4 regions of the Agarivorans litoreus genome follow, and region 2 is predicted to be linked to each of the others. Evidence: predicted binding sites of a transcription regulator. Region 2 holds the regulator's gene; each other region holds the start of a gene.
The links. Region 2 encodes sigma-54, which starts transcription at its own class of promoters, with help from an activator protein. Its sites were predicted from a motif close to GTTGGCACGNNNNTNGNNT; they were not measured.
Positions count from the first base shown of each region.

Region 1: the regulator sigma-54 is predicted to act here: its motif matches at 2,591-2,609, upstream of flgB (flagellar basal body rod protein FlgB).
Region 3: the regulator sigma-54 is predicted to act here: its motif matches at 2,535-2,553, upstream of K5L93_RS17920 (FlgO family outer membrane protein).
Region 4: the regulator sigma-54 is predicted to act here: its motif matches at 3,293-3,311, upstream of nifH (nitrogenase iron protein).

Region 1 covers NZ_BLPI01000001.1:3,898,681-3,906,229, forward strand. The annotation lists gene flgA (flagellar basal body P-ring formation chaperone FlgA) at 1-538, opposite strand, end outside; gene K5L93_RS17955 (chemotaxis protein CheV) at 707-1,618, shown strand; gene K5L93_RS17960 (CheR family methyltransferase) at 1,634-2,458, shown strand; gene flgB (flagellar basal body rod protein FlgB) at 2,642-3,040, shown strand; gene flgC (flagellar basal body rod protein FlgC) at 3,040-3,459, shown strand; gene K5L93_RS17975 (flagellar hook assembly protein FlgD) at 3,470-4,141, shown strand; gene flgE (flagellar hook protein FlgE) at 4,174-5,511, shown strand; gene flgF (flagellar basal-body rod protein FlgF) at 5,666-6,412, shown strand; gene flgG (flagellar basal-body rod protein FlgG) at 6,429-7,217, shown strand; gene flgH (flagellar basal body L-ring protein FlgH) at 7,244-7,549, shown strand, end outside.
Region 2 covers NZ_BLPI01000001.1:2,829,619-2,837,167, forward strand. The annotation lists gene pmbA (metalloprotease PmbA) at 1-414, shown strand, start outside; gene mgtE (magnesium transporter) at 484-1,845, opposite strand; gene K5L93_RS13120 (HPr family phosphocarrier protein) at 1,915-2,184, opposite strand; gene rapZ (RNase adapter RapZ) at 2,171-3,028, opposite strand; gene ptsN (PTS IIA-like nitrogen regulatory protein PtsN) at 3,055-3,498, opposite strand; gene hpf (ribosome hibernation promoting factor) at 3,507-3,794, opposite strand; gene K5L93_RS13140 (RNA polymerase factor sigma-54) at 3,820-5,322, opposite strand; gene lptB (LPS export ABC transporter ATP-binding protein) at 5,374-6,099, opposite strand; gene lptA (lipopolysaccharide transport periplasmic protein LptA) at 6,099-6,578, opposite strand; gene lptC (LPS export ABC transporter periplasmic protein LptC) at 6,604-7,161, opposite strand; gene kdsC (3-deoxy-manno-octulosonate-8-phosphatase KdsC) at 7,158-7,549, opposite strand, start outside.
Region 3 covers NZ_BLPI01000001.1:3,888,943-3,896,491, reverse strand. The annotation lists gene K5L93_RS17935 (IS4 family transposase) at 1-524, opposite strand, end outside; gene K5L93_RS17930 (FlgO family outer membrane protein) at 661-1,407, opposite strand; gene K5L93_RS17925 (LPP20 family lipoprotein) at 1,466-1,942, opposite strand; gene K5L93_RS17920 (FlgO family outer membrane protein) at 1,923-2,507, opposite strand; gene K5L93_RS17915 (flagellar assembly protein T N-terminal domain-containing protein) at 2,617-3,759, shown strand; tRNA gene K5L93_RS17910 (tRNA-Arg) at 3,835-3,910, shown strand; gene K5L93_RS17905 (tetrathionate reductase family octaheme c-type cytochrome) at 4,569-6,188, shown strand; gene K5L93_RS17900 (cytochrome b/b6 domain-containing protein) at 6,200-6,808, shown strand; gene K5L93_RS17895 (hypothetical protein) at 6,832-7,176, shown strand; gene K5L93_RS17890 (rhodanese-like domain-containing protein) at 7,256-7,549, shown strand, end outside.
Region 4 covers NZ_BLPI01000001.1:4,223,076-4,230,624, forward strand. The annotation lists gene ptsP (phosphoenolpyruvate--protein phosphotransferase) at 1-269, shown strand, start outside; gene K5L93_RS19410 (alcohol dehydrogenase catalytic domain-containing protein) at 302-2,032, shown strand; gene pfkB (1-phosphofructokinase) at 2,042-2,959, shown strand; gene nifH (nitrogenase iron protein) at 3,357-4,235, shown strand; gene nifD (nitrogenase molybdenum-iron protein alpha chain) at 4,278-5,723, shown strand; gene nifK (nitrogenase molybdenum-iron protein subunit beta) at 5,814-7,385, shown strand; gene nifT (putative nitrogen fixation protein NifT) at 7,443-7,549, shown strand, end outside.

The DNA.
Region 1 (7,549 bases), 1.1 Mb from region 2:
CATTGGCAGAGATGGTTACAGCATCACCTTTACAAACAATGCAAATATCGCGCCCAGTTATAATTTGGTCTTTTCGCATCGCTCGCCTAAGTTTAGCACCAAGTAGTGGCTCTAGCTCTGTGAAGTAACTGCCACGTAAGCGATTTTCGGGTAAAAAATTGGTGGTAAGTTGCGCGTTAGTTAAGGCGGCCCCTTCCTGGATGGGTGAGGCTGCTACCACCACGGCAAGCAATACTTGTTTGCGTACTGGGATATAGAGACGCCAGTTTGCTTGTTCATCACAAGTGACTAAAACACTGGTGTTTCTGCGCACCTCGCCATTGGCTAAGCTATAGCGGTAGGGTGTTGGGCATTCGGGGATGGCAATCCGCTCATCAAGTTGATTTGCGGTAAGCTCAATTTTTTGACTACTGTCGTGAATTATTTGCGAACGGACAAAATCTACTGCTGCTTTTTCCAGCTGTATATGTAGCTCAGTAGTGTGAGCAGTAAGACTAAAACAAAATAATAAGAGTGAAGCTGCAATTTTTATCAACATTTTCGATATGATACCGATAAAGCAAAGTAACAATTGGCTTTTTTGTCTATGCTTAACAAGTCGATGTTAAGCCTTTTGGTGTCAAAAAAACGACAATTAAGCTAGATTAAGCGATAGTATACAGGGGTTAAGCAAGGTTGATGCCCCTTTCTAAGGAGTGATAAGTATATGGCGGGTATTTTAGATTCGGTAAACCAGCGTACGCAGCTAGTAGGGCAGAATCGCTTAGAGTTGTTGTTATTTAGGTTAAATGGGTCTCAGCGCTACGGTATTAATGTATTTAAAGTAAAAGAAGTTTTACAGTGTCCGCCACTCACTGCATTGCCTAAATTAAATCCTGTTATCCGTGGTGTGGCACATATCAGGGGGCAAACTATTTCGGTCATTGATTTAAGTTCAGCCACAGGCGGGCGTCCAATAGAAGATGTGACCAAGTGTTTCATTATCATTTCTGAGTACAACCGTTCCGTGCAGGGCTTTCTTGTCGGTTCAGTCGAACGTATCGTAAATATGAACTGGGAAGACATTTTGCCGCCGCCAAAAGGTGCGGGAAAATTTAACTATTTAACCGCTGTTACCGAAGTTGAAAAAGAACTGGTTTCAATATTAGATGTAGAAAAAATCCTAGATGAAATCTCACCGGTTGATACAACTGTTAGTAAAGAGATCGTTGAAGAAGCCGCCGCAAATGTGCAAATAGATAAAAAAGTATTAGTGGTTGATGATTCCTCTGTTGCCAGAAATCAAGTCAAACGCGCGGTTACTTCTTTAGGGGTTGAAACCTTGCTTTGCCAGGATGGGCGTGAAGCTTTAGAGCTACTAAACAGTATGGCTAAGGATGGCCCTATCACTGACCAAATTGCGCTGGTGATTTCTGATATCGAAATGCCAGAAATGGACGGTTACACTTTAACCGCGGAAGTACGTTCAAACCCTGATTTAAAAGGTTTACACATAATTTTACATACCTCACTAAGTGGTGTATTTAACCAAGCTATGGTAAATAAAGTTGGCGCTAACGCTTTTATTGCCAAATTTAATCCAGATGAACTAGCAGCCGCTGTTCGTCAATCTTTATAGAGTGTGGATGCATTTGTGAGAACCATAACAGATGACGTGTATAAGCAGTTTTGCGGCTTTCTAGAAAAGCAGTGCGGAATTGTATTAGGTGACAATAAACAATACTTAGTAAAGAGCCGTTTATCTCCATTAATGGCTCAGTATTCTGTAGCAAGCCTGACCGAGTTAGTACAAAAAGCTATGAGCTTGCGGGAGCGTGAGTTACGAGCAGCGGTAGTTGATGCGATGACAACTAACGAGACCTTATGGTTTAGGGATACTTATCCATTTCAGTTACTCGGCGATAAACTTCTACCCGAGTTTGCCAAGTTGTCACGCCCAGTCAAAATTTGGTCGGCAGCGAGTTCTTCGGGGCAAGAGCCGTATTCAATTATGATGACCTCTTTGGAATATCAAGCTAGACGCCCTGGAGCTTTGCCAATGGGAGTGCAAGTAGTGGGGACTGATATTTCACCTTCAATGCTGGAGCATTGTAAACGCGGTGAATATGATACTTTGGCTTTAGCGCGTGGTTTATCACCGGAACGTAAACGTCAGTTTTTTGAAGCTACATCTGACGGACGTTATAGAGTAAACGATAAAGTGCGTAAAAATGTCAGTTTTAGACCGCTTAATCTCTTAGATAGTTATGCCTTGATGGGCAAGTTTGATATTATTTTTTGCCGAAATGTATTGATTTATTTTAATGCTGATGTGAAGTCGAAAATTCTCAATCAGTTTGCTCAATCGCTAAACCCTAATGGTTATCTAATGCTTGGCGCGTCTGAATCGATCACCGGCTTAACCGACCGTTTTAATATGTTACGCTGCCATCCCGGCATTGTTTATCAATTGAAATAGGTGTTTTATATCGCGGCAGTAAAGGGCAATACTTGCCGCTTTATTTGCCGCTGGCATTCATGTTGGCGCCTTTCTTTTCCTACCAATACAACTAAGTCCTTTAGTTAACTGAACAAAAAGCGTCAAAAAAACTCTGGCACAGCTCTTGCTAAATATTCCTTGTGGAAGTGTAACGAGGTGTATATGGCAATAACATTTGATAAAGCATTAGGCGTTCATCAACATACTGTAGGTGTAAGAGCCCGCCGTTCTGAGGTGATTGCTAGTAACATTGCTAATGCTGATACACCTAACTATAAAGCACGAGATATAGATTTTAACAAAGCCTTTGCTGCAGCCAAGAGTAAACAAGGTGGTGGAATGCATATCACCAATGAGCGCCACATAAGTGGCGGTAACAGCCAATTTGCGGAATTGGGCTTTCAAGTGCCGGATCAGCCTGACACTGGTGATGGTAATACCGTTGATGTACAGAAAGAGAAAGCTGCATTTATGCAAAATGGCTTGGAGTACCAAGCAGGGATTGGCTTTCTTTCTAGTAAATTTAGTGGCTTACGTAATGCAATTAAGGGAGGTCAATAATGAGCTTTTTTAATGTTTTTGATATTACAGCGTCGGCGATGAAGGCGCAGTCGGTACGATTGAATACTACCGCCAGTAACCTTGCAAACGCCGACAGTATTAGTTCAAGTATCGACCAAACGTATCGAGCAAGAAAGCCAGTGTTTGAAGCTGAGTTGAATAAAGCGTCTCAAGCCCAGGTTGAATCAGCAAAAGTTAAAGTAGCGGGTATTGTTGAGTCAGATGCTCCGTTACGTAAAGAGTATTACCCGGAACACCCGATGGCCAATGAAGAGGGATATATTTTCAAGCCAAACGTTAATGTTATTGAGGAAATGGCAGACATGATGAGTGCTTCGCGTTCTTATCAAGCTAATGTTCAAGTAACAGAAGCTGCTAAGCAAATGCTTAATAGCACGCTTAATCTGGGTAAAAGTTAAGGAGTAGCCAGTGTCTACTATTGATCCGTTACAAAGTAATTATTGGCAGCCAGAATCGGTTGTTCCAGAAAGTAATAACAACCAGTCGCTAGGGCAAGAGGATTTCTTCTCACTGCTTACTACGCAGCTGCAGTATCAAGACCCTAGTAAGCCGGTTGATAATGCTGAGATGATTGCCCAAATGGCAAGCTTTCAAACTTCTGAGGGTATTGCGGAGCTTGGCACCAAGTTTGACACAATGAACTCGATTATGAATTCATCGGCTGCTTTGCAAGCGTCAACATTAGTCGGTCAAAAAGTATTAGTGCCGCTAGATTACGGGCATAACGGTGGCACTGGTTTTGACGGTGTAGCAGTAACTGGCGCAGCCACCACCAATGTAAAAGTTTCGGTCGAAAATGCGGCGGGCGAAGTTGTTAAAGTGATCGACTTAGGTGAGGGAAGCGGCAACATGCCATTCTCTTGGGATGGTACCGATTCTAACGGGAATCCGATGCCAGAAGGTAAGTACAACATTAAAGTTAATGGTGTTCAGGGCGGTAAAGAGATCAGTTTACCCACCGCAACATACGCAAGCGTAGGTAGCGTGAGCTTAGCGGGTGGTACATCTGGCGTAGTCGTCAATTTAGAAGGCTTGGGTGGCATTGCAATGAGCGATGTTCTTGAAGTAGCCAAGGCCTAACAAAGAATAGTAAAACGATAGGAGATTGAGAGATGTCATTTAATATCGCTCTAAGCGGCATCAATGCCTCGCAAAAGGATCTTGACGTAACGGCGAACAATATTGCTAACGTCAACACCATTGGTTTTAAAGAGTCACGTGCTGAGTTTGCCGATGTGTATGCAACATCGATTTTCTCAAATGCTCGTACCGCAGTAGGTAATGGTGTTAAAACTGTAGATGTAGCTCAGCAATTCCACCAAGGTAGCCTTAACTTTACCCAGAATGCTTTAGATATGGCGATCAGTGGCGAAGGCTTTTTTGTTACCGCCTCTGATTTGACCACCCAAACGCGAGAGTTTACTCGTGCCGGTGCGTTTAAGCTAAATGCTGATAACTTTATTGTTAACTCACAAGGCCAATATCTACAAGGTTATACCGTAAACAACAGCGGCACGCCTTCAGCGGTGAGTATGGCTGCAACCAGCGCGATTCAAATTAGTGCTGAAGTAGGTAACCCTACAATGACTAGCCAAGTTGATATGAGTTTTAACTTGCCTTCTAGCGGCACTACTCACGATATTGGCGATTTTGATCCCTCTGACAGTAATACCTATACCTCAGCGACCTCGGTGACAGTTTACGATTCGCAAGGTGGCTCGCATGTCGCTGAAACCTTCTTCATTAAAGATGACACTACAGCGAATACTTGGCACAAGTTGATATACATTGATGGCCAGCCAGTAGACGTTGCTGGCGGTACAGCCAATACCCCTAACGCGGGTAACCCTAACCCAAATATTCCAGCGTCTGCGACCTTAACTTTTGATAATACTGGTGCACTCGCGTCTACCGCGCCACTTATTATTGAAACAGTAGCGCTTGGTACGGCACCACCAAATGGCCCTGGTGGTGTGTGGGATCCGGTAACGGGTTCGGTAGATCCAACCCAAACTATTACCTTTAACCTTAATGGTCCAACTCAATATAACTCTGCTTTCGAAGTTTCTAGCTTATCGCAAGATGGTTCTACCGTTGGTAAATTGACAGGTATTGATATTGGCCCTGATGGTTTGGTTGTTGCTTCTTACAGCAACGGTCAAACGACCAATATCGCTAAAGTGTCGGTAGCAAAATTTGCCAATAACCAAGGCTTAGCGCAAATTGGTGATACCTCATGGCAGCAAACTCAGCTAAGTGGGGAAGCGATTGCCGGTGAAGGTAACTCAGGGACTTTTGGCAAAATTAACTCGGCTTCTTTAGAGCAAGCTAACGTTAACTTAACCGAGCAGTTGGTTAATTTGATTAGCGCACAGCGTAACTTCCAGGCTAACTCTCGTGCCTTAGAAGTTAACTCGACGCTACAGCAAACTATTATTCAGATTCGTTAACGACGATATAGAGTTTGACCCAAAAGGCAGCTTTGGCTGCCTTTTTATTTTGTTGATTTAGTTAGCTTTTTTAATCTTTGTTTTCTTTGTTTGTCTTCTGGCATTTTAATTGCTTTGTTTCCTTTGAGTCAGCTAATTGACGTAGGAAATTGACATGGACCAACTACTTTATATATCGATGACCGGTGCAAAACAAAACATGCACTCGCTCGCGGTACGTGGTAACAACCTTGCAAATGCAAATACCACAGGCTTTAAAGCCGATTTAGAGAATGCACGCTCAATGCAGGCCTTTGGCCCTGGCATGCCATCTCGGGTATTTGCTATGACTGAGCGCCCAACTCAAAACTTTACTGATGGACTGTTAAAAACCACAGGGAGAGATTTAGATGTGGCAATTAAGGGTGAAGGTTGGATTTCGGTTCAAGACAAGGATGGTAATGAGGCGCTGTCTCGAAATGGTAACTTTACTATTTCAGCTGCAGGGGTCTTACAAACCATGCAAGGCCAGCCTGTATTAGGTAATCAAGATGCGCCAATTATTATCCCCCTACCTGTTGAAAAGCTAGAAATTAACGAAGATGGCACCATCGAGATCCGTCCAGAAGGCGCGCCAGCCGACGCATTAGAAGAAGTTAACCGCATTAAGCTAAGTAAACCTTTCGCTGGCGAGTTAACAAAGGGTGAAGACGGCTTATTTAGAAGCACTAATGGTCAACCTTATCAGCCCGATGCCACCGTTGAACTGGTAAAAGGTGCACTAGAAGGAAGTAATGTAAACCCGGTGCAAGAGATGACACACATGATCAGCATGCAGCGTCAATTTGAAATGCAAATCAAGATGATGAAAACCGCTGAAGAAAACGAAAAAGCCACCAACAGCTTGTTGCGATTAAGCTAGGAATAAGGAGCGTATTATGCATCCCGCTTTATGGATCAGTAAAACAGGCTTAGATGCCCAACAGACTAACGTATCGGTTATTTCTAATAACTTAGCGAACGCAAGCACGGTGGGCTATAAAAAGAGCCGCGCAGTATTTGAAGATTTGTTGTATCAAACAATTAATCAACCAGGCGGTCGTTCTTCACAGAACACTAAAATGCCATCAGGTTTAATGATTGGTGCAGGTGCCAAGGTGATAGCAACGCAAAAGAATCATGACCAAGGTAATGTTCAAACTACTGATAACGCCTTTGATTTGATGATTGATGGTCGAGGTTTTTTTGAAGTATTAATGCCAGACGGTACAACTGCTTATACGCGTAATGGTCAGTTTGGTTTAAATGACGAAGGCACCATTGTAACCCCTGGTGCCGGTTACCCTTTACAGCCAGAAATTCAGGTCCCTGAAGACGCACAAAGCTTTACCGTAGGCGAAGACGGCGAGGTGAGTGTTCGCTTACCAGGGCAAACCGACAGTCAAGTTATTGGCCAAATCACTATTACGGATTTTGTTAACTCGTCTGGTTTAGAGCCTCGCGGACAAAACTTGTACCTAGAAACCGGTGCCAGTGGGGCTCCACAAAATGGGATTGCATCGGAGAATGGTTTAGGTGCGATTCGCCAAGGCTCTTTAGAAACGTCGAACGTAAACGTAACTGAAGAATTGGTTAATTTAATTGAAGCGCAACGGGTTTACGAGATGAATTCAAAAGTGATTTCAACCGTAGATCAAATGTTGACCTTCGCAACACAACAGCTGTAAACAAAGTTTAGAGAGAGGGATTGCTCATGAATAAACTAATGGTAGTAGCAACCTGTTTAGCAATGGCTGGCTGTGCCAGTGTTAATACTGCAGTAGTGCCAGATGACCCAGAGTTTGCGCCGGTGTATCCAGAAGATGTACCCGTTGAGGCAAGAATCACCGGATCTTTGTTTACAGAAGATCGCGCTAATAATCTGTATTCAGATAAAAAAGCGCACCGTGTTGGCGACATTATTGTGGTCACACTGGCAGAGCGCACTCAAGCCAGCAAGTCGGCGAGTAACGAATTAGCGAAAGATAAGAATTTCAATCTTAACCAAATAACGGTACCT
Region 2 (7,549 bases):
TCGGCTAAGCACATTATTGCTGATGGCAAGTTAGAAACTTACTTACTAACCAGTTATTCGGCACGTAAGTTGGGAATGCAAAGTACCGGTCACGCTGGTGGTATCCATAACTGGAAGGTTAAGCACAGTGGCATAACTCGCGCAGAGTTGCTGAAACAAATGGGTACTGGCCTGCTTATTACAGAGATGATGGGGCAAGGCGTAAATACGGTAACTGGAGATTATTCACGTGGCGCAGCAGGCTACTGGGTCGAAAACGGTGAAATAGCGTTTCCGGTGCATGAGATTACCGTGGCTAGTACTTTACAAGACATGTTTGCCAATATTGTGGCTATCGCTGATGATTTTGATAAAGAAAGCACTATTCAGTCCGGCTCGGTACTTATTTCGTCGATGAAAGTAGCGGGTAGCTAGAGGTTATTCTCAGCTCTTAACTTGATCGTTCGAGCAGGTTAAGAGCCGTTATGTTGATTCTACTATAGCTTAGGCTAACACTAGGGTAGCCATACCTAAAAAAGAAAATAGCCCCATTACGTCGGTCACGGTGGTTAAGGCCATACCGCCTGCTAGTGCAGGGTCAATTTTAAATTTCTTCATTAACAGCGGAATAGTTACTCCGGCTAAACCGGCCAGTGACATGTTAATAAACATTGCCCCAGCAATAATTACCCCTAAGGTCCAATCGCCTTTCCAGAGGGTAACTACCAAGGCAATCACCGTAGCCCAGATTATCCCGTTTAACATGCCAATCGCAGCTTCTTTGCCTATTAACCAACGTGAGTTACCTTCACCAATATGACCCACCGCTAAACCACGAATAACCAAAGCAAGGGTCTGATTGCCAGCAATCCCTCCCATGCTGGGTACAATAGTCATTAAAATGGCCAAGGTGGCTAACTGCTCGAGAGTAGATTCAAACATATTGCTGATGGAGGCCGCGACTAAGGCCGCGCACAGGTTTACTGCCAACCAAAAGGTGCGGCGTTGGGTGCTTTTTATCACTGGGGCAAAGGTATCTTCATCATCGTCCATACCCGCCATTCCCATCATGCTGTGTTCGGCGTTTTCGCGAATAATATCGACTACATCATCGATGGTTACCCGGCCTAACAGTTTACCTTGGTCATCAACGACCGGAGCCGAAATCCAGTCGTGGCGTTCAAATAATGCGGCTACGTCATTTTCGGCCATGGATACATGGATGGTCTCTGCGTTCCCATCCATTACTTCTCGAACATTAACATTGGGATTTACCGTAAGCAGAGTTGATAGTGGAATGTCGCCCAGTAGCAAGTCATCTTCGTCAACTACGTATAGGGCGTCTGTAGCCTCTGGTAGTTCGCCACGCAAACGTAAGTAGCGCAATACCACATCGATACTTACGTCGGCCCGCAAGGTAATGGTATCGGTATTCATGATACTGCCTGCAGTATCTTCAGGATAAGCTAGAGCCGCCTCTACGCGATGGCGGTCTTGGCTATCCATTTGCTCAAGAACTTCTTGGTATACGCTGTCGGACAGGCTTCTAAGTACATAAGCAATGTCGTCGGTGTCCATGCCTTCAGTTGCAGCTGCCAGTGTTTCTGGCTCCATTAACTGAAGTACCCCTTCCATTACATCTTCGTTTAGCTCTTCGAGGATTTCACCGTGTTGCTCAGGATCGGTGAGTTGCCATAACACTTCGCGGCCAGCTGGTGGGCTAGACTCCAAAAGCAGCGCTACATCACAGGGGGGCATTTGATGAAGCATGCGCCTAACATGCACAAACATACCACTGTCGAGGGCTTGATTTAGCTCCTGTAAGCGTTTGTGCTGATTAGGGTTTAACTCCATCTCTTCTGGCATAAGCGATCCCTACTGTTATTTTGCTATGTGCTGCTTGCTAATTGTAGCTTGGCTTTGTTGTGAATTGGTTTATTCTTCATTGAAGTTTGCTTCTATCAGAGCTTGAACAGCGTCTAGGGCAGCTTCTGCATCAGCACCTTCTGATACTATGGTTAGGGTGCTTCCTTGCGCACTGGCGAGTACCAATAAACCCATAACACTGGCAGCTGAAGCTGTTTTCTCGCCGTCGATAATGCTGAGCTCAGCGTCAAATTGCTGAGCCAGCTCAACCAACTTGGTGGCTGGGCGAGCGTGCAGCCCCAATTTGTTTTTAACGACTACTTGTCTAGTGAGCTTCAAGGCGGTGTTCCAAAGTTCGGTGGCGTCGTTGCACCTTGCGCTGTGCGCTAAAGTGGCTAGCCAGTTGTTCAGCCACATACACCGAACGGTGTTGCCCGCCAGTACAACCAATCGCAATGGTTAAGTAGGCACGATTGTTAGCTTCCAAATGCGGTAACCAAGATTGCAATAGCTGACTAATCTGCTCGATATATTGGGTAACTAGAGGTTGTGCAGCCAAGTATTCTTGTACGGCTTTATCTAAGCCGGTAAGTGGACGCAGCTCCTCTTGCCAATGCGGGTTAGGTAAAAAACGCGCATCAAACATATAGTCGGCATCGTTAGGTACACCATTTTTAAATCCAAAGGATTCGAAAACCAAGATTAGCTGTTGCTGTTGATCGCCTGTAACACGCGAGCGAATCAAGCCGCTTAGCTCATGTACCGATAAACGGGAAGTATCGATACGCAAATCTGCATTTCTAGAAATGGGGGCTAATAGCTCGGTTTCTGATTCAATCGCTTCAGCTAAGGATAAGTTGCTTTGACTAAGCGGGTGTACCCTGCGTGTCTCGCTGTAACGGCGGATTAGCGCTTCATCTTTCGCATCTAAAAAAATGCTTAACAGATTGATGTCAGGTCCTGCATCGCGTATTAGCTGTCCTACCGGTGATAACTCATCGGGAAGGTTTCGAATATCAATGCTAATTGCTACTTTAGAATAGGTTTTTTTTAAGTTGTCGATAAGTGATTGCCAAAGTACAACCGGCAAGTTATCGACACAGTAGTAGCCGAGATCTTCTAATACTCTTAAGGCGACGGTTTTTCCTGAACCCGAGCGCCCACTAACGATGATCAGTTCCATGATAACCCCTAAGGCTGATTAGCCTATTAGGCTACCATGATGTCGTACAATTCGTCATCACTTTGTGCACAACGAAGTTGTTTACATATTTGCTTATCGTTAAGTTTTTCAGCGACTTGAGCAAGAGTATTAAGATGTTGCTTACATTGATCTTCGGGTACTAGTAATGCAAATACTAAGTCAACCGGCTTGTTATCAATAGCATCGAAAGAAATGGGGGGATCGCAACGCAAGAAAACCGCAGTGGCTTGATGTTGGTTGTCAATACGGCCATGAGGAATTGCAATGCCTTGGCCAATACCAGTACTGCCCATCTTTTCTCGATTTAACAAGCTTTCGAAAATGCATTGGGTAGTAGTATCAAGCTGTTTGGCAGCCAGCTCGCTGACTATTTCTAGGGCGCGCTTTTTTGAAGAGCATTGAACTGCACTTTGAGTGCAGTTCAAGCTAAGTACTTTGTTTAGTTGCATAAGGTTGGTTAACGTTTGTTAAGTTTTTCTTTATGTTTGATGACTTGGCGATCAAGTTTATCAATCAGGCTGTCTATGGCAGCATACATGTCAGAGTGCTCAGAGGTGGCAAATACTTCGCCGCCGTTTAAATGTAATGTAGCTTCAGCAATTTGGTTCAGCTTTTCGACGTTGAGGATGACGTGAACATTATTGATTTGATCGAATCGTCGGGTGAGTTTGGCAAACTTGCTGTGGACATATTCTTTCAAAGATTCAGTTATTTCTACGTGGTGTCCAGTAAGGTTAATTTGCATAGATATCTTCCCCTTTTTAGTGGCCTTAAATAAGGCTCTTTCGTTGGTTAGAAGGTGGAATTGCTAAAGATTCACGATATTTAGCAATTGTACGTCTTGCCACCTTGATCCCCTGATCTGCCAAAATATCAGCAATTTTGCTGTCGCTGAGTGGTTTACTGGTATTTTCGGCAGCTACCAGTTTCTTGATTAATGCACGAATAGCGGTTGATGAACACTCACCTCCACCATCGGTAGCCACATGGCTAGAAAAGAAATACTTAAGCTCGAAGATACCGCGCGGTGTGTGCATGAACTTTTGGGTGGTTACTCGGGAAATAGTGGATTCATGCATTTCTACAGCTTCTGCAACATCGTTCAGTACCATTGGCTTCATGGCTTCTTCGCCATATTCAAAAAACGCCTGTTGATGATGAACAATGCAGTTGGATACTTTTAATAGGGTTTCGTTGCGGCTCTCGATACTTTTAATAAACCACTTGGCTTCTTGTAAGTGGCTACGAATAAACTGGGTATCGTTAGCGTTGGTGGAGGTTTTACTTAAAGATGCATAATGGGAGTTAACCCGTAACTTAGGCATTGCATCTGGGTTGAGTTCTACCACCCAGCGTCCTTGGCGCTTAACAACCGATACATCTGGGATAATATACTGGGCTTGGTTAGGCTCAACTGCGTTACCAGGCCGAGGTTCAAGCGTATGAATCAAACGCATAACTTCGCGTAACTGGTCTTCTTTAAGTTTGGTTTTACGGGCTAATAGACGAAAATCGCGATTAGCTAATACATCAATGTGATTTGAAACTACGTCTTTGGCTTCATTTAGCCAAGGTGTGTCTTCGGCAAAGCGACTTAATTGGATTAGTAAACACTCTTGCAGCGAGCGCGCTGCTATACCAACCGGGTCAAAATGCTGAATGCGCTTAAGCACCGCTTCTACTTCATCCAGCTCTACATCTAAGTCATTGTTATCGCTTGAACGTAAGCCTTCCAGTAGCTGCTCACAGTCTTGAGTGAGGTAGCCCGATTCATCTACCGCATCAATAATGGCTAAAGCAATAGCTTGGTCTACTTCACTAAATGGAGTGAGTTGCATTTGCCACAATAAGTGGTCTTGCAATGAGTCGACAGTTTCGCCCTGAAACACCATGTCGTTGTCGTCGCTGATGGCATTGCCAGATGAGCTGGCCGGAGCAGAACTAGCGCTGTAGATATCGTCCCAAGTAGAGTCAACAGGGAGGTCGTCAGAAACAGTTTCTTGATTAATGGCATCGCCTGCTTCAATTTGACTGTTGTCTATGTCCGCAGTGGATTCGGCCTCGGTAGACTTCTCATTAGTAGATTTAGCGTCGTTTGCGTCACTATCATTGGCATGAGACTCATCCGCCTCAAGCAGAGGGTTACTTTCCAGAGCCTCTTGGATCTCTTGCTGTAAATCCAGTGTTGAAAGCTGGAGTAAGCGAATGGCCTGTTGTAACTGGGGGGTCATGGTTAACTGCTGACCAAGACGCAACTGCAAAGATGCTTTCATTAACTACCGCTGTTCCTTCTTTTTATTGTCTTTTTTAAACTTGCACTTTAACTATAGCTTGAATTGTTCCCCGAGATAAACTCGTTTCACATGTTCGTTTTCGAGAATTTCTTCTGGCTTTCCTGAGGCTATCAATTCACCTTGGCTAACGATATAGGCATGCTCACAAACATCGAGAGTTTCTCGAACATTGTGGTCGGTTATTAGTACACCTAGACCGCGATCACGTAGGTGTTCAATGATCTTTTTAATATCGATAACAGAAATAGGATCTACCCCCGCGAAGGGTTCGTCAAGCAAAATAAACTTAGGTGCGGCGGCTAGTGCTCGAGCAATTTCAACTCTTCGGCGTTCACCACCCGATAAGCTCATGCCTAGGTTTTTGCGAATATGGCCAATGTGAAACTCTTCAAGAAGGTCGTCTAATGCGCCAATTTGTTGCTCTTTATCGAGGTCTTTTCGAGTCTCTAATACGGCAAGAATGTTCTTCTCTACGGATAAGCGGCGAAAGATAGAGGCTTCTTGCGGAAGATAGCCAATGCCTTTGCGTGCACGGGTGTGCATTGCAGTACTGGATATATCGTCATCGTCGATGAGAATTCGGCCTTGGTCACGAGGCACCAAACCCACCACCATGTAAAAAGTGGTTGTTTTGCCAGCGCCGTTTGGGCCAAGTAAACCGACAATTTTGCCGGTCTCTACGTTTAAGCTAACGTTTTTGACAACTTTGCGGCCTTTGTAAGCCTTAGCCAAGTTTTCAGCAATTAGGGTGCTCATTATTGCTGGTCTTCCTTGGGGGTTAGCTCATCAAGCTGTTGAGGCAAGAAAATAGTGGTGACACGGCTATTCTCGTCGCCTTGAGCCACCATTTCTTGTTTATTAATGCTGTATTTGATCATTTTACCCTTTACCAAGCTCTCTTCTTGTTTGAGTTGAGCATTGGTAGTGAGTGTTAGCGTTTGGGTTTTTAAGTCGTAACGCACTTCGTTAGCTTCAGCTTCAATTGGCTTGCCGCTATCAAGTAATTGATAAAACGTTGCGGGTTCGCCTTTAGCGATCATAACTTCGCTGCCTTTTTCTTCGCTACCAATAACGCTTAGTTCTTCGGCGTGCATTTTTATCGAGCCTTGAGTCACCACAACATTATTGTAAAAGGTGACTCGGTTTTCTTTGATATTGACCTGCTGGCGGTCAGCATCAACAATAATTTGTTTGTTAAAGTCGTCTTCTAGTGCTTGTGAACCCCAAGAAAACATAAACAAGCTAGCTGCAAGTGCTAACTTACTCTTGTGGGTTGTGGTAAACCGCTTCGATATCATCTAATAAAGTCACTATTTCGTTGGCTAAATCACCGTCCATGCCAACGCCATACAGTTCGTATGAAGGGCCATATACGGTAACAGGTTGATCGCTGCTCATGGTTTCTGTTTGCAGGTCGATCTCCAATCTTTCGGTAATCAAATCGCGAACATACTCACCACGACTCAAATTTTTAATTACTACATTGTCATTTAAAATGACGTTTTGCTGCTGCTGTACTGTAGCGTGATCGGCCACAATTTGCCATACAGGTTGGTTAGGAGCTGGGTACACTAGTATTTTGGGTTGAGCAAAAGTAGTGTGCTTAAGTTGTTCAAAAAACGCCATTTCTTCTGCATAGATTCGGTAGCGTGGGCTGCCGTTTTCGCCAAAGCTCACACTGTAGAGTTTTTCAGCAACAAAGTTTGGTTTGCTGGCCTCGCGTTTAGCGCTTAGCTGCTTGGTCTCTGAAGGGCTAAGCTGCCATAGCACTATGGCTAGTAGAAATAGGCCAGCAAAGAACCAGGTTGGGCGATTCATACACTCATACCTTGAGCATTTTCAAGCTCGCCTTTTGCTTGCAGTAGTAGATCGCAAAGCTCACGAACTGCACCAAAACCGCCACGGGTTTGGGTGATAAAGTTGGCACTTTGTTTACACAAGGGGTGAGCATCTTGGACTGCCACACCTAAACCACAGGCGCGCATAACAGGTGTGTCTACTACATCATCGCCAATGTAAGCGACTTCTTCAGGGGCTAAAGCCAGTTGCTCGAGCATTTGTTGGTAAGCTACTAGCTTGTCTTGTTGGCCCTGGTAGATACGCGTAATGCCTAAAGCCTGCATGCGCTGTTGCACAATGTTAGATTGACGGCCAGTAATAATAGCGACTTCGATGCCGATATTCAGTAGCGCTTTAATGCCAAATC
Region 3 (7,549 bases), 1.1 Mb from region 2:
GCACTGGCGGTGATGAGATGTGTGCTTAACTCCATCTGACACACCATGCGCACTTGTGGGTATTGTGTGCCTTTAGGTCGAGAAAATGCATCGCTGTTCTCTTTAGAATCATCAGTACGCCAAGTGACACCATCAACACCGAGTAATGTTAAACCATTCCAGTGAGCGAAGTTGGCTTGTTGGCACCAGCGCTTTGACATGAGTTGAAAGACATCGTGTATCGCTTGTTCGCCTAGCTGTTTACGCCGTTGCGTGAGTGCACTTGGCGCAACGAAAGGCTTACCTTCACGGTCAACAATATCGAGCTGATTCACGATATTGGCTATCGATTTGTCATTATAAAGCGCCATTCCAACAAGCAACCAGACCAGTGACTCAAGCGACAGCTTGCGTTTTCTCAGCGTAACCGTATCGGACAAAGCATAGGCATCATTGATGAGCTCAAGGGGTAACAAATCAGCCAGTGTTTCAATTTGATTGGGCTTCCAGTCATTGATGATGTTGAGTGCTTGTGAGACGTCCATAAACGAAAAAATCCGATGCCATTAATGACATCGGATTTTGCTATACCTAGAAAGATCGTCAATGGATCTGTCTTAACTGATCGGCATTACAGCCAAGGCTTAGGGTTTTGCGTATAACAGTAATAGACGAAATTAACTAACCACGCTCACCCATCGGCATCTTAGTTTTGCTGGCCTGCTTACGCGACTCGATAATCATTACCCCATCTCGCTTAACCGGCGCAGGTACTTTGCTTTGATACACTTCATTCGGAATAAGCTCTTGAGCAGAGGCAACCACTACTTTTGATTGAGCCCCAACAATCCGAGCGTTCACCAAAATACCTTTATTTGATTTGCTAAAAGTACCTACAAGTAAGTACTCAATGGGTAAACGCTTAGATAACTCTTTGACGTTGCGGCTATATACGAAGTCTCCTTCTGGGGTAATGCGAATAAAACCAGTGGTTTTATAATCAATCACCGAAAAGCCACTTTGTTGCATCTCGTAAACAAAACTTTCGGCTAGCTGCATGCCAAATAAATCAGTGGTGCGAAGATTATCTAAAGGAACAAACGAAGCCACCCCGATTGGTGTATCAGCATTCACATAGTGAGAGCTAGACACTAAGCGTTGCGACATTAGGTTTACATAATCGGTAAGAGAGTGCTGAACATCAGGGTCACTCATATCGGGACTGGCAGGGTTAAGCGAGCGGCTTTGCATTCCACTTAAAAACAACTGGCCGTTCTCGTCTAAAACACCTTCCATGTAGTGAGCGTTGTGAGTATGTGCGGCGTGATGCTTTGAGCCATCGTACACTACAACTTTTTGCATTGATGGGGAACTAGAGCACCCCAACAGCATTGAAGTAGCCAAGGCTACTAAAGATATACCTTTCATGTCGCGTCCTTAATCGTCTATTACGCTTTAAGTATCGGCTAGAAAGGCAAAATCTTTACTAAAAATGAACGGTTTTTTGACTCTCGAGATGGCGAGTTGGTGCCATAGACATAGTAACGCGGTACACCTCTCTGAAATCAAGTTGCAACTCAGTAACATATACATCGTCAACCGCGTAGGCATTAATCACCTTAGCGCCACGTATTACCCCGGCAACCGAGGCGGCTAAACGCTCGTTACCAAGCACCATATCGCTAACAGTTGCAGTACTATCGATATGTTGGCCATACACTTGCTCAGAAAGCTCTCGATAAGCGTCCAGCTTCGAGGCTTTCATTGCACGTAATTGTTTAGCGCTCATGTCTGCCCCACGCTGCTGACTAATAGGCGCATAACCAACGGCATTAACCACGGTAAAGTCACCCGGCGGATCATAAGTCCATTCAACTTGTTTAACTTGGGTTGTTGGCGTACACGCTAGCAACAGTAAAACCGCTAGACTAATAAACCACGTTCTAAAGTACAGATTGTTCATGACGCTGCAAGCTCCCATTAACACTAGTCACACGCGGTGAAGTTGCCCCCGCCATATTGGGGATAAATTGATATGCAGCCGACACAACCGCTTGGCTAGATAGCTCAACTAAACGAAGATTCACATGCCTACCCGAAGTTGTTCGCTGAAAACTGCCAACCACCACATAAGTGATTTCCATTTCAGTTCTCAGTAATTCTGCATCTCGTGATAACGAAAACTCACCAAAACCAGGGTCCATCTGCAAGCGCCCTGTAAGGCGCGGCTCTACCATATTTACGCCTTCACGCGATAAAGCGGCAAACATTGCCTCTGCCACTTGCCGCCCAAATCCATCGCTCGATTGCAGGTTGTCTAAATCCACCACCGTACTGATGGCCACCGAGTCAGTCTCGGTTAAATCTAGGTCATCAGTTAACTGTTTAGACAAGTTATCGACATGCACATATAAAGCGGCATCTTGTTGCTCACGCGGCTCAACATAAGGATAATTAGAAACATGGTGTAAACTGGTATTGCATCCTTGTAGCGTTACCAGCAAAATAAATAGTGTCGTATATCGCATATCAATCTCCTCCGACTCTCCTGTCCCTAGCAATAACCGTTCCAGTCAAAAAAATAGCGTTTAACTTCAGGTATAGTTATTGCTTACTCCCAAACAATAGGAGGGCCTTATGAAACAGATAATTCTTTTGTTGGGGATGCTAATCAGCATGTCGACACACGCGGTATGGTACGAGGCTAAAGGTCAAGCCACCATCGTTAACAATGATTTTGAGCAAGCGAAAAGCTTAGCCACCCAAGATGCAGTTAAGCAGCTTTTATTGTATTCAGGCGCTTCAGTAACCAGCATCAGCAAAGTATCTGGCGGAAAGCTCACGCTTGATCAAATCGAAGTGGTTTCAAAAGGTTCATTACATAACCTAACAGTGCTAGACGAAGGTAATCATGGCCAGCAATACTATATTATTTTGCAAGCCGACGTATTTCCGGCCGCTAGTCAATGTAAAGCCAGTGGCTACAGCAAAAACATGCTATTACTGCCTCCTTTTTTGAAGCAACAGCATCAAGCTCGAGTAGGTCAATTACAAGAGCTATCGCCAGCCATTGAACAACGTACTTACGATATTGCTAGGCAGGTCGGCAATCAGTTTAACGTTAAGCACCCTCCTAAACTGCCACTAAACTACTACAAGCCCGGTGAGCACAACTACAAAGGTATTAAAGATGTAGCCGATCGTTACGGTGCTCAGTACTTACTTGGGTTGGAAATTGAAAACATTTCATTAGACCAGGTACATAAACCAAAATTTATTAACCTTAGCTACCCGCAACGCTACTTTGTGGTTAACGCACGCGTGTACAACGCCATTGATTTAGAGGAAATCTACAACAAGCGCTTTTCTGTTAACGCGCCTTGGGAATTTGACGCCAGAGAGGTAATCTCGCCCTACTCAGCAGAGTTTTGGTTATCGTCCTACGGAGAAACGGTAAATAGCACGCTACAACACATTGTAACCGAAGTTGATGCTCTGCTGGCTTGCCAACCTTTACAAGGCAGTGTAGTTAAAGTGCTAGGACCAGATCGTTGGCAAATTAATCTAGGAAAAGCTAATCAACTTAACCGTGGTATGTTGTTAAATTTGATTCATCAAAACTACCATTGGGGCAATTGGGACATTCCACGTCAAGAGCAGATTATGGCAGACAGCATGGTACGAATTGAACAGGTGTATCAAGACAGTGCCATCGTGGTAGCGGTTGACCCAAGCATGACAGCAAATATTCAACTTGGTGACTTAGTAAGCAAACAGTAAGGCTTTGCTTTTCATAAAGTTAAAGCTGAGTATAATGAAGGCGCACAGTATACTAGCTGTGCGCCTTACTTTAGTGTCCCCTTAGTTCAGCTGGATAGAACAAGGACCTCCTAAGTCTTAGACACAGGTTCGAATCCTGTAGGGGACGCCAGCTAAAATCAAAAGTTTATATATACAGTATCTTAAACACACCGCTGTTTAGGCTCGCCCTATCCCACCCTAAAATCTAAAGTCCCCTTTTATCGTAAAATTGAAACTGTATATCCGATGCCTAATCCCTATCTAATTGCCATCTGGTAAGGCCTGAAAACCCAAAGATACTAACCGAATACACAAGAAATAATTATCCGTTGAGGCTGCAAATTCAATACCGCAGTACATCGCTAATTATTGAATCGGCAGAGGCCTGGCCGGCTCAACGCGAGAGAGTCATCCTTAAAAATCGAGCAACAATACTTTGAGCCCTATGCGGAGAGGCCACTTTAGTGACTGCAAAATAACAATGGCTAGGTGTTGAACGTCCTCAAAAATTAATCTGCATCAACTATTGGCCACATTTTTCCATTTTTACTCGTATTTGTGTTTCATCCATAAAAATAGCCCAGCCAGATTAACTATATTAGCAATTATTAATTCAGCAATTATTACATTAGCTAATACTTAATATAAAGTTATTTAGTTAAGCTTCTCTTCGTTTGGTCTTGGTTATTGATTTAAGCAGGAAGTATAAGCACCGAAATCTTAGACATTAAAGGATACGGTGCTAAGCAACATTAAGTGAGCTAAACATCGAGGGATATCAAGGATAGATGAATAAATCAATTGCATTGTTGGTGTTACTAATTAACTGCTCTAGCTTAAGTTTGGCTTCAACAGCAGAACCAGAGCCTAGCCTCAATCAATCAGTTACTTCAATTGTAAGTACCGCGGATCACTCTAGCTTTGAAGCGTTAAATCAGGAGTTTGACTATGCACCTGATGTAACAGAGGCCTGTCTAGAGTGTCATACAGAGGCAGCCAAGCAAGTTCATAAAACGTTCCATTGGACCTGGTCAAAAAAAGTCGATGGCATTGAAGTAGGTAAAGCCAAAAATGGTTTTAACAATTATTGCGTATCTGCCAAAGGAAATGAAAGTTGCACCCAATGCCATGCGGGTTATGGTTGGCGCAACGAAGACTTTGATTTAGAAGCTGAAGAAAACGTAGACTGCCTAGTTTGTCACGATACAACTGCTACTTATAAAAAGTCTGCCGCCACTTCTGGTCACCCTTATTATGAAGATAAAATAATTGGCGGAAAGCTACAAAAAGCGGTGGACCTTCAATATGTGGCAACCCATGTCGGTAAACCAGCACGCGAAAACTGTTTAGCTTGTCACGCTAATGGAGGCGGTGGTAACGGAGTAAAACATGGCGATACCGATCTTTCACTGATTGCCCCTGAATATGAACTGGATGTTCATATGAGCCCTGAAAAACTAGATTTCTCCTGTCAAGACTGCCACAGCGCCAGCGAACACAAAATCTCTGGTCGTTACAACGACCGAAAGGCATTTCTCGACCATCAGCTCAACATGGGCCGAGCGAGTCGGCAAGGTAACAATGTTTCCTGCGAGTCCTGCCACAGTGCTACTCCTCACAATAAAAGGCACATCGACATACACACCGCAAAAGTAGCCTGTACATCATGCCACATCCCAGAAATGGCTCGGGGACCTTACTTAACCAAGCTATCTTGGGATTGGTCAACAGCCGGACAAACTAAGGATGGCAAACCTTTTGTTGAAGATAAGATTTTTGATGGCGTTGAGCAACACGCATATATGAGCAAAAAAGGAACGTTTACCTGGGGAAGGAACGTAACGCCAGAATATCACTGGTACAAAGGTGAACTTAAACAAATGACCCTATTAGATACGATCGATCCAAGCCAATCTCCTATCGACATTAACCCCCCTACAGGTAGTTATAGTGACCCTGAAGCTCGTATCTGGCCATTTAAAGTACATAAGGGCAAGCAGCCATACGATACAGAACTTAAGCGCATACTACCAATAAAGTTATACGGCAGAGCGGGTACAGGCGCGTTTTGGACTGAACTCAATTGGGAAAAAGCACTAATTGCCGGTGCCAAACTCAATAACCTGGAGTTTAGTGGTAGTTACAACTTCATAGAAACTAATGGATATTGGCCGATTAAACACATGGTTGCCCCTGCAAATGAATCCTTATCTTGTGTTGCTTGTCATAGCAAAAACAGCCGCTTGAATGGCCTTACTGATTTCTACTTAGTGGGCCGCGACAGCAATCGTTTTGTAGAATGTTTTGGTGCCTTGGCTATCTGGGGTGGATTGGTCGGCGTTGTATTACACGCTTTGATGCGGATATTTACCCTTCGTCGCCGCAAGTCTAACAACCGTGAACATTAAGGGGCACCAATATGAGTAAAGCGGTGATGATATTTAAACGTTTTGAACGCTTTTGGCACTGGGGCCAAGCCACATTGGTACTATTACTAATGCTCACGGGGCTTGAGCTGCATGGGTCTATTAAACTGTTTGGTTTTGGCGAAAGTTCTAATTTTCACCATTGGGCTGGCTTCATTTGGTCGGCACTAGTAGTGCTTATTTTCACTTGGATATTTACCACCGGTGAGTGGAAACAATTTGTGCCTAACAAGAATGGTCTTGACGTGGTGCTAAGATTTTATCTGTATGGCGTTTTTATTGGCGAGGAGCATCCTCATCATATGTCGGCAGAAAATAAATTCAACCCATTACAGCGCCTAGCCTATCTAGGCGTGTTGTTTGTATTGATCCCTTTGCAGATTATTACTGGTCTAATATTTTTCTTCTTTCCAGAGCTACGCGCGGCAGGCCTTATAGAACAAATTGGCTTAATTGCTGTTGTTCATACATTTTGTGCCTATACGCTTATCGCATTTCTATTAGTTCACCTATACCTGATCACCTTAGGTCGCAAGCTGTCTAGTCACCTGCGAGCCATGTTAAGCGGAAAAGAATCAGACGACGAATCTAACAATTACTAAATCAGCGCATAGAGGTAGCAATAATGAAGAGAGGTTCTTTTATCAAACAACTAGTACTCGGTAGCACTATTGCAATGTTGTCTACTGGAGTACTAGCAGACGCAGCAAAGGGGCAAGAGTACTATTTGGAGTACTTAAAGCCACTATTTGGCTATAACGGACAAGACTTTGCTGGACAACACTTAAAGGTAGAGTGGAAACGCTATTTTAAAAAAGATGCTAAAAAATTCATCAAAACGTATACCAAGAAACACCCAGAGGCGAGTGAATTTCTACAGAGTGATAAATTTTTGGCGATTGCACCAGATCTAAAAGATTTTGCGATTAAGTACGCAGCCGATAGTGGCGAGTTAGCAGCTTGTGATTAAGGTACAGAACAACGTCTACTAACACTATGTTTTTAGCTTTGCTAATTCACTGCCTAGCTTAGAAACTTGGAGGGATCCTATGTTCAAGAAAATGATGATTATAGCGACATTAATATTTGCCCCCCTGTCGCTGATGGCTGAAGAAGTGGTTGGGAAAATTCAATCTATTTCACAAAGCGCTAAGATTATTCAATACTTAAACCCAAAAACTAAACAGGTTAAGGTTATAAAATTCAATGAAGACACAACCCTAGTTGATGCGGAGTCGTTCAAAGATTTAACGGTAAATACTAAGTTTAAAGCGGAAGTAAATGATGACAACCTTGCCTCTAGTATTAAACGTATACTAGTAAAACTACCCGACGAGCTTGTG
Region 4 (7,549 bases), 1.4 Mb from region 2:
TAATTTCTATGACCGTTAAAGCAGCCACTGCCAACGGTAAGTGGGTAGGCGTGTGCGGCAACATGGCTGCCGACCCTAACATAGCTTGTTTATTAGTGGGAATGGGGGTTCAAGAGCTGTCGGTAAGCCCCGCCAATGTTCCAGCAGTAAAAAACATCATTCGTTCGGTGTCTTACAGCAAGTTGCAGGCTAAAGCAGAAAAAGCCCTACAAATGTGTAGCTCCGAAGCCGTCATGGCGATGTACAAAAACCATGATGATCTTATTTAGTAGAAAACAGAATATAAAGAGTAGGTATCAAGATGACTAGTCAATACGAAAAATATCAACAACTAGACCAAGCAACACCAAATACCACCAGCACTTGGAACATGTACGGCGCCGGTGTGGAAAACATTGGTAAAGATAATCAACCAGAACTATTCAATGTACCTGAACCAGCAGATAACCAACTGCTAGTGCGAGTTGACGCAGTAGGCCTGTGCTTTTCTGATGTTAAGTTAATTAACCAAGGTAGCTCGCACCCTAAACTGTACAACCGAGATTTACGCAAAGAACCAACGCGTTTGGGCCATGAAGCCACTCTCACGGTAGTTAAAGTGGGCGAAGGCCTTAGTGGTGAATACAAAGTGGGTGAGCGTTATGCGATGCAGCCAGATATTTACCAAAATGGTAAGAGTACCGCATACGGCTACACGGTTCCTGGCGGCTTAACTCAATATCACTTAATTGGGCCCGAAGTATTAGAAACTGATACCGGTTCATGTTTGCTTAAAGTGTCTGATGAACTAGGTTTCGCTGAAGCAGCCTTACTTGAGCCTTGGGGATGTGTTTGGGCGTCATATACCCAGCGTCGTCGCTTAGAGCCAAAACAAGGCGGTGTAATGTGGATTACTGGTCAAGCTGATGACCAAACAGCTTATGGTTTTTCTAAAGGCTTAGAAGCACCTGCTACTGTTATTCTTAGCAACGTACCGGAAGCTTTTCGTCTTTTGGTAGAAAGCAAAGCTAAAAATGTGTTGATCCGTAACGACATTAACGCGAGTAACTTAGAGCAAGCAGTGGCTGAGTTTACCGATGGCGTGGGCTTTGATGACATTGTGGTTCTAGCGCCACAATCAGCCGACGAACTGACAAGTATTGCAAAATATGTTGCTCGTCGCGGTACTATGAATATGGTGGGTAAGAAACCAGTAGATGGTTTAGTCAATGCCGATGTTGGCCGTTTACATTACGACTACGTTGCCTTTATTGGTAATAGTGGTGTAGATGTAGCCGACTCCTACGGTGAGCAGCGCAACCGCTGTGATTTAAGAAAAGATGGCTTTGCAGTTTTTGTTGGTGCCGGTGGTCCAATGGGGCAAATGCATGTTCAGCGCGCAATTGAGCTTAAAGACGGTCCTCGTCAAGTGGTTGTGACCGACATCAATGACCAGCGTTTAGCTGAAATTGAAGCGCGTTTTGCTAGTTTAACTGAAAGCAACAACTGTGAATTGGTGACTTACAACCCAATTAACAACCCAGTAAGCCTGCCAGAATTTGTAGAGACTCATAGTAAAGGCAAGTTAGCCGACGACGTCGTGGTGTGTGTACCAAATGCCGATATCATGGCCGAGTCTGCAACCTTTATGAAAGATGACGGCATGTTGGTATTGTTTGCTGGTGTTCCTAATGGCACCTTGGCACCGGTAGACTTTAGTTCTGTTTACCTTAGTAATGCCCAATACACAGGAACGTCAGGCTTAACTATTGAAGACCAAACAGTAGTGATGGATAACACCGTAGCAGGTAACATTGCTCCAGCCATTTGTGTTGCGGCTATTGGCGGTATGAATGTGGCTAAAGATGGTATTGAAGCGATGATTGATGCTAAGTACCCAGGTAAAATCCTGATCTTCCCACAACTAGAAGATTTACCGCTATTAGGTTTAGATGAACTAGCTGAACAGTTACCTACTGTGGCAAACGCCTTAGGTAAAGGTAACACCTGGAACATTGCAGCCGAAAAAGCCTTGTTCGAAGCTTACTTATAAGGAATGCCAATGATTTACACATTAACACTAAATCCAGCTGCTGATTTAGAGCTGCAAATAGATGAGTTTGCTTTTGATAGTGTAAGTCGTGCCAATCAATCACGCCTAGATTGCGGTGGAAAGGGCTTTAATGTATCTCGGATGCTTAAAAACCTTGGTGTAACAAGCACCGCAATGGGTTTTATTGGTGGCTTTACTGGTCAACGCCTAGCAAGCGAATTGAGTAAAATGGACATTAAATGCCAATTTACTCAAATAGCAGGCGAAACCCGCACCAACGTTACCGTTGTGGAAGCGGGGAATAAGCGACATATTAAGGTGAATGAAGCGGGACCAGAAGTTAGCCCAGAAGAGCTAAAAAGCTTAGTCGACCAAGTTAAACAAAACCTCCACGCTGGTGACTGGTGGGTATTGGGTGGCAGTTTACCTAAGGGCGTAAGAGCAAACTTTTATGCAGAGCTTATTACACTGATTGAAAATGCTGGCGCACACGCGGTATTAGATACCAGTGGAGAGGCTCTGCGAGAAGGGATATTGGCTCAGCCAAGCTTAGTTAAACCTAACCTTGATGAAGCTCAAGAGCTATTGGGTTTAAGTAGCGAGGAGTTAAAACAAACTCAGGGCTGGACCCAAGCTTTACTCGCCATGGGACCGAAGAACTTAGTGGTGTCTCTAGGTAAAAAAGGTGCGTTAATGGCGAATGAACAGCAATGCGCCGAGTTTACCAGCCCGAGTATTGTTGAAGCTAACCCCATTGGTGCCGGAGACTCCATGGTGGCCGGGTTGGTTTGGCGCCTAAGTTTAGGCGAATCATTAGCTCAGGCTTTACCTTATGGCTTGGCCTGTGGTGCTGCATCTGCTAGTCGACAGGGCACTGATTTAGGTTCACTTGATCAAGTAGAGCAACTTAGAAAAGAAATAAACTAAGTGTTAGAAACTGCAGCAAAAAGGCTTATCGAATGATAAGCCTTTTTTGTTTCTTGGGCCTAGCTAAGTAATAAAAGGCAATCGTGTTATCTATTGTTAGCAGCAACAATGCCATTACTGTTGCTTACGCTTACCCATCGAACCCGACTTCTTTCCTATTTTAGATTTTCTAAACAGATTAGCAGAGATCTCTCTAGCTACCCTAAAACGTCTAGTTGTATTTACGACAAAGCCTACATTTGCGGCCTAAATTGTTTGTCTTGTGTACTCAATAATTTGCCGATAACTATCAATAAATACAATAAATACAATGACTTATCTTGTTTCATGGAGTTTGGAACGGTTCTGGCAATAGCTACAGTGGGAACCGTTTATCAAGCTAATAGGAAGAAATGTTATGGCTATTCGTCAATGTGCAATTTACGGAAAAGGCGGTATTGGTAAATCTACCACTACTCAAAACTTAGTTGGTGCTTTAGCGGAAGCGGGCAAAAAGGTGATGATTATTGGTTGTGACCCAAAAGCCGATTCAACACGTCTAATTTTACATGCAAAAGCGCAAAACACCATTATGGAAATGGCAGCGGAAGCGGGTTCGGTTGAAGACATCGAATTAGAAGATGTACTTAAAGTGGGCTACGGCGGTGTACGTTGTGTTGAGTCTGGTGGCCCAGAGCCAGGTGTTGGTTGTGCTGGTCGTGGCGTAATCACAGCGATTAACTTCTTAGAAGAAGAAGGCGCTTATGAAGAAGAACTAGATTTTGTATTTTACGACGTACTGGGTGACGTGGTGTGTGGTGGTTTCGCCATGCCTATTCGCGAAAACAAAGCACAGGAAATCTACATTGTTGTATCTGGTGAAATGATGGCGATGTACGCAGCGAATAACATTTCTAAAGGTATCTGTAAGTATGCTGCTACTGGTGGTGTTCGTTTAGCCGGTCTTATTTGTAACTCACGTAAATGTGACCGTGAAGATGAGTTAATTGAAGCGCTAGCAGCCAAAATTGGCACTCAAATGATTCACTTTGTACCGCGTGACAATGTTGTACAGCAAGCAGAAATTCGTCGTATGACAGTAATTGAATACAACCCTAAATGTAATCAAGCTGACGAATACCGCACCCTAGCCAAAAAAATCATCGACAACAAAATGTTTGTAGTACCTACGCCGGTAACTATGGATGAGCTCGAAGAGTTGTTGATGGAATTCGGCATCATGGATGAAGAAGACGAATCAATCATTGGTCAAGTAGCTGAAGAAGCAACGGCTTAATCACTCATCTCAGTGAGTAAATTGATGCTATAGGAGGCAGCAATGTCAGATAAAAAAGCAGAGACTCAAGCACTGATTGATGAAGTGTTAGAAGTCTATCCAGAAAAAGCCAAAAAAGATCGCCAAAAACACCTAGGTGCAAACGACAGCGAAGGTGGTAGTTGTATTACTGCTAACCGTAAGTCACTTCCTGGTGTTATGACTGCCCGCGGTTGTGCCTACGCAGGTTCAAAAGGGGTAGTGTGGGGGCCAATTAAAGATATGGTGCATATCTCTCATGGTCCTGTGGGTTGTGGTCAATACTCGCGCGCTGGTCGTCGTAACTATTACACCGGTTATACCGGAGTAAATAGCTTTGGCACCATGAACTTCACCTCTGATTTCCAAGAGCGTGACATTGTGTTTGGTGGCGATAAAAAGCTAGCAACCATGGTAGACGAAATTGAGATGTTATTCCCCTTGGCTAAAGGGATCTCGATTCAATCTGAATGTCCAGTAGGGCTAATTGGTGATGACATCGAAGCAGTGGCTAAAACCAAAGGTGCCGAGATTGGCAAAACCATTGTTCCAGTTCGTTGTGAAGGTTTCCGCGGCGTGAGTCAGTCGCTTGGTCACCACATTGCTAACGATACTCTACGTGATTACGTATTGGATAAATCAGAAGACAAAGAAGTCGCTACTAGCGATTACGATGTAGCCATTATTGGTGATTACAACATCGGTGGTGACGCCTGGTCTTCGCGTATTCTGTTAGAAGAAATTGGTCTTAGAGTGGTGGCGCAGTGGTCTGGTGACGGTACTTTACCAGAGCTAGAGAATACGCCAAAAGTGAAAATGAACCTAGTGCACTGTTACCGTTCAATGAACTACATCTGTCGTCATATGGAAGAGAAATATGGCATCCCTTGGATGGAGTACAACTTGTTCGGTCCTACCAAGTGTGAAGAATCATTACGCGCTATCGCCGCTAAATTTGACGAGAAAATTCAAGCTAAGGCTGAAGAAGTTATCGCCAAATATAAAGAACAGTGGCAAGCAGTGGTGGATAAGTATCGCCCTCGTTTAGAAGGCAAGAAAGTGATGCTTTATGTAGGTGGTTTGCGTCCTCGCCATGTAATTGGTGCCTATGAAGACTTAGGTATGGAAATTGTTGGTGCTGGTTATGAGTTTGGCCATAACGATGACTACAGCAAAACTGTACCAGAAGTGAAAGACGCCACGTTAATTTACGATGACGTAACGGGTTACGAGCTAGAAGCTTTTGCCGACAAACTCAAGCCTGATTTGATAGGTGCGGGTGTTAAAGAGAAGTACATATTCCAAAAAATGGGTATTCCTTTCCGTCAAATGCACAGCTGGGATTACTCAGGTCCGTACCACGGTTTTGATGGCTTCGCTATCTTTGCCCGCGACATGGACATGACCTTAAACAACCCTTGTTGGGACAAGTTAACGCCACCATGGAAGAGTGCCAAAGCAGCCGCTTAAGTACTAGCAAGATCAGGAAGAGTGCATTAGCGCTTAAAAAATTAACTCAATTCGTAGTTCACAGATGAGTGGCGCGAAAGGAGAGATACAATGAGTCAACAAGTAGATGATATAAAACCTGGCTACCCCTTGTTTGAACAGCCAGAGTATAAAGACATGATGGCGCGTAAACGTGCCGATCATGAAGAAGGTGTCAGCGACGAGAAGATCAAAGAAGTATTTGAGTGGACTACCACCCAAGAATACCAAGATCTTAACTTTTCTCGTAAAACCCTAACCGTAGACCCAGCCAAAGCCTGCCAACCATTAGGTTCGGTATTGTGTGCGCTAGGTTTCGAGAAAACTCTGCCTTATGTGCATGGTTCTCAGGGTTGTGTAGCCTATTTCCGTACCTATTTTAACCGCCACTTCAAAGAGCCTGTTGCCTGTGTATCAGACTCAATGACTGAAGACGCAGCGGTATTTGGCGGTCAGAAAAACATGTTTGATGGCCTGCAAAACTCTTTAGCATTGTATAAGCCTGAAGTTATTGCTGTGTCTACAACCTGTATGGCAGAAGTAATTGGTGATGACTTAAACGCCTTTATCGGCAATGCCAAAGAAGAGGGTTACATACCTAAAGAACTACCTACACCTTTTGCTCATACACCAAGCTTTGTAGGCAGCCATGTAACCGGTTGGGACGGGATGTTTGAGGGCTTTGCTCGCTATTTCACCCTAAACAAAATGGACGATAAAACGGTAGGCAGTAACGGCAAAATTAACCTAATACCAGGTTTTGAAACCTACTTAGGTAACTACCGTGTTATTCACAAAATGATGCAACAAATGGGTGTGGATTACAGTCTACTTAGTGACCCATCAGAAGTGTTGGATACACCTGCTGATGGTGAGTACCGCATGTATGCTGGTGGTACGCCGCTAAGTGAGCTTGAAGACGCACCTAACGCAATTACAACAGTGTTATTGCAGCCTGATCAGCTAACTAAAACCAAAAAATTTGTGGAAGGTACTTGGAAACATGAGGTTCCTGCATTGCAAATTCCAATGGGCTTAGATTGGACCGACGAATTTCTTATTAAGATTGCCGAGTTAACTGGCAAAGAAATTCCAGAAAGCTTAGCCACAGAGCGTGGTCGTTTAGTCGACATGATGACCGATTCACACACTTGGTTACACGGCGTGAGTTTCTCTATCTATGGTGATCCAGATTACCTAATGGGTTTAACTAAATTCTTACAAGAATTAGGTTGTGAAGTTAAACACATCTTATGTAACAACGGTGCTAAACGTTGGCGTAAGAAAATGGAAGCGCTTATTGCTGAGTCACCAAGCACTGCAAATGCCGAGATCCATGTAGGCAAAGACTTGTGGCACTTCCGTTCGTTGGTATTTACCAATAAACCTGACTTTATGATTGGTAACTCTTACGCCAAGTTTATTCAGCGTGATACCAAAGCAAAAGGTGAAGAGTTTGAAGTACCGCTAATTCGCTTAGGCTTCCCGATCTTTGATCGCCACCATTTACACCGCAACACCACACTAGGCTACGAAGGCAGCATGTACATGCTTACCACCTTAGTGAACGAAGTGCTGGCAAAACTTGATCAAGATACCAGTGAAATGGGTAAAACAGACTATGGCTTCGACCTAGTTCGTTAATCACTGCCCACCACAAGACCGGCCGGGGCTTTAGCCCCGGCCACTTAAGGACGAGATATGCCAAACCTAATAATTAGCCGAGAAAGTTCTGGCGCGCTTCAAGCCTATATTGCAAAGAAAGATTTGGAGTTGCCAATTCACTCATTGCAGTTTGATCAACAAGA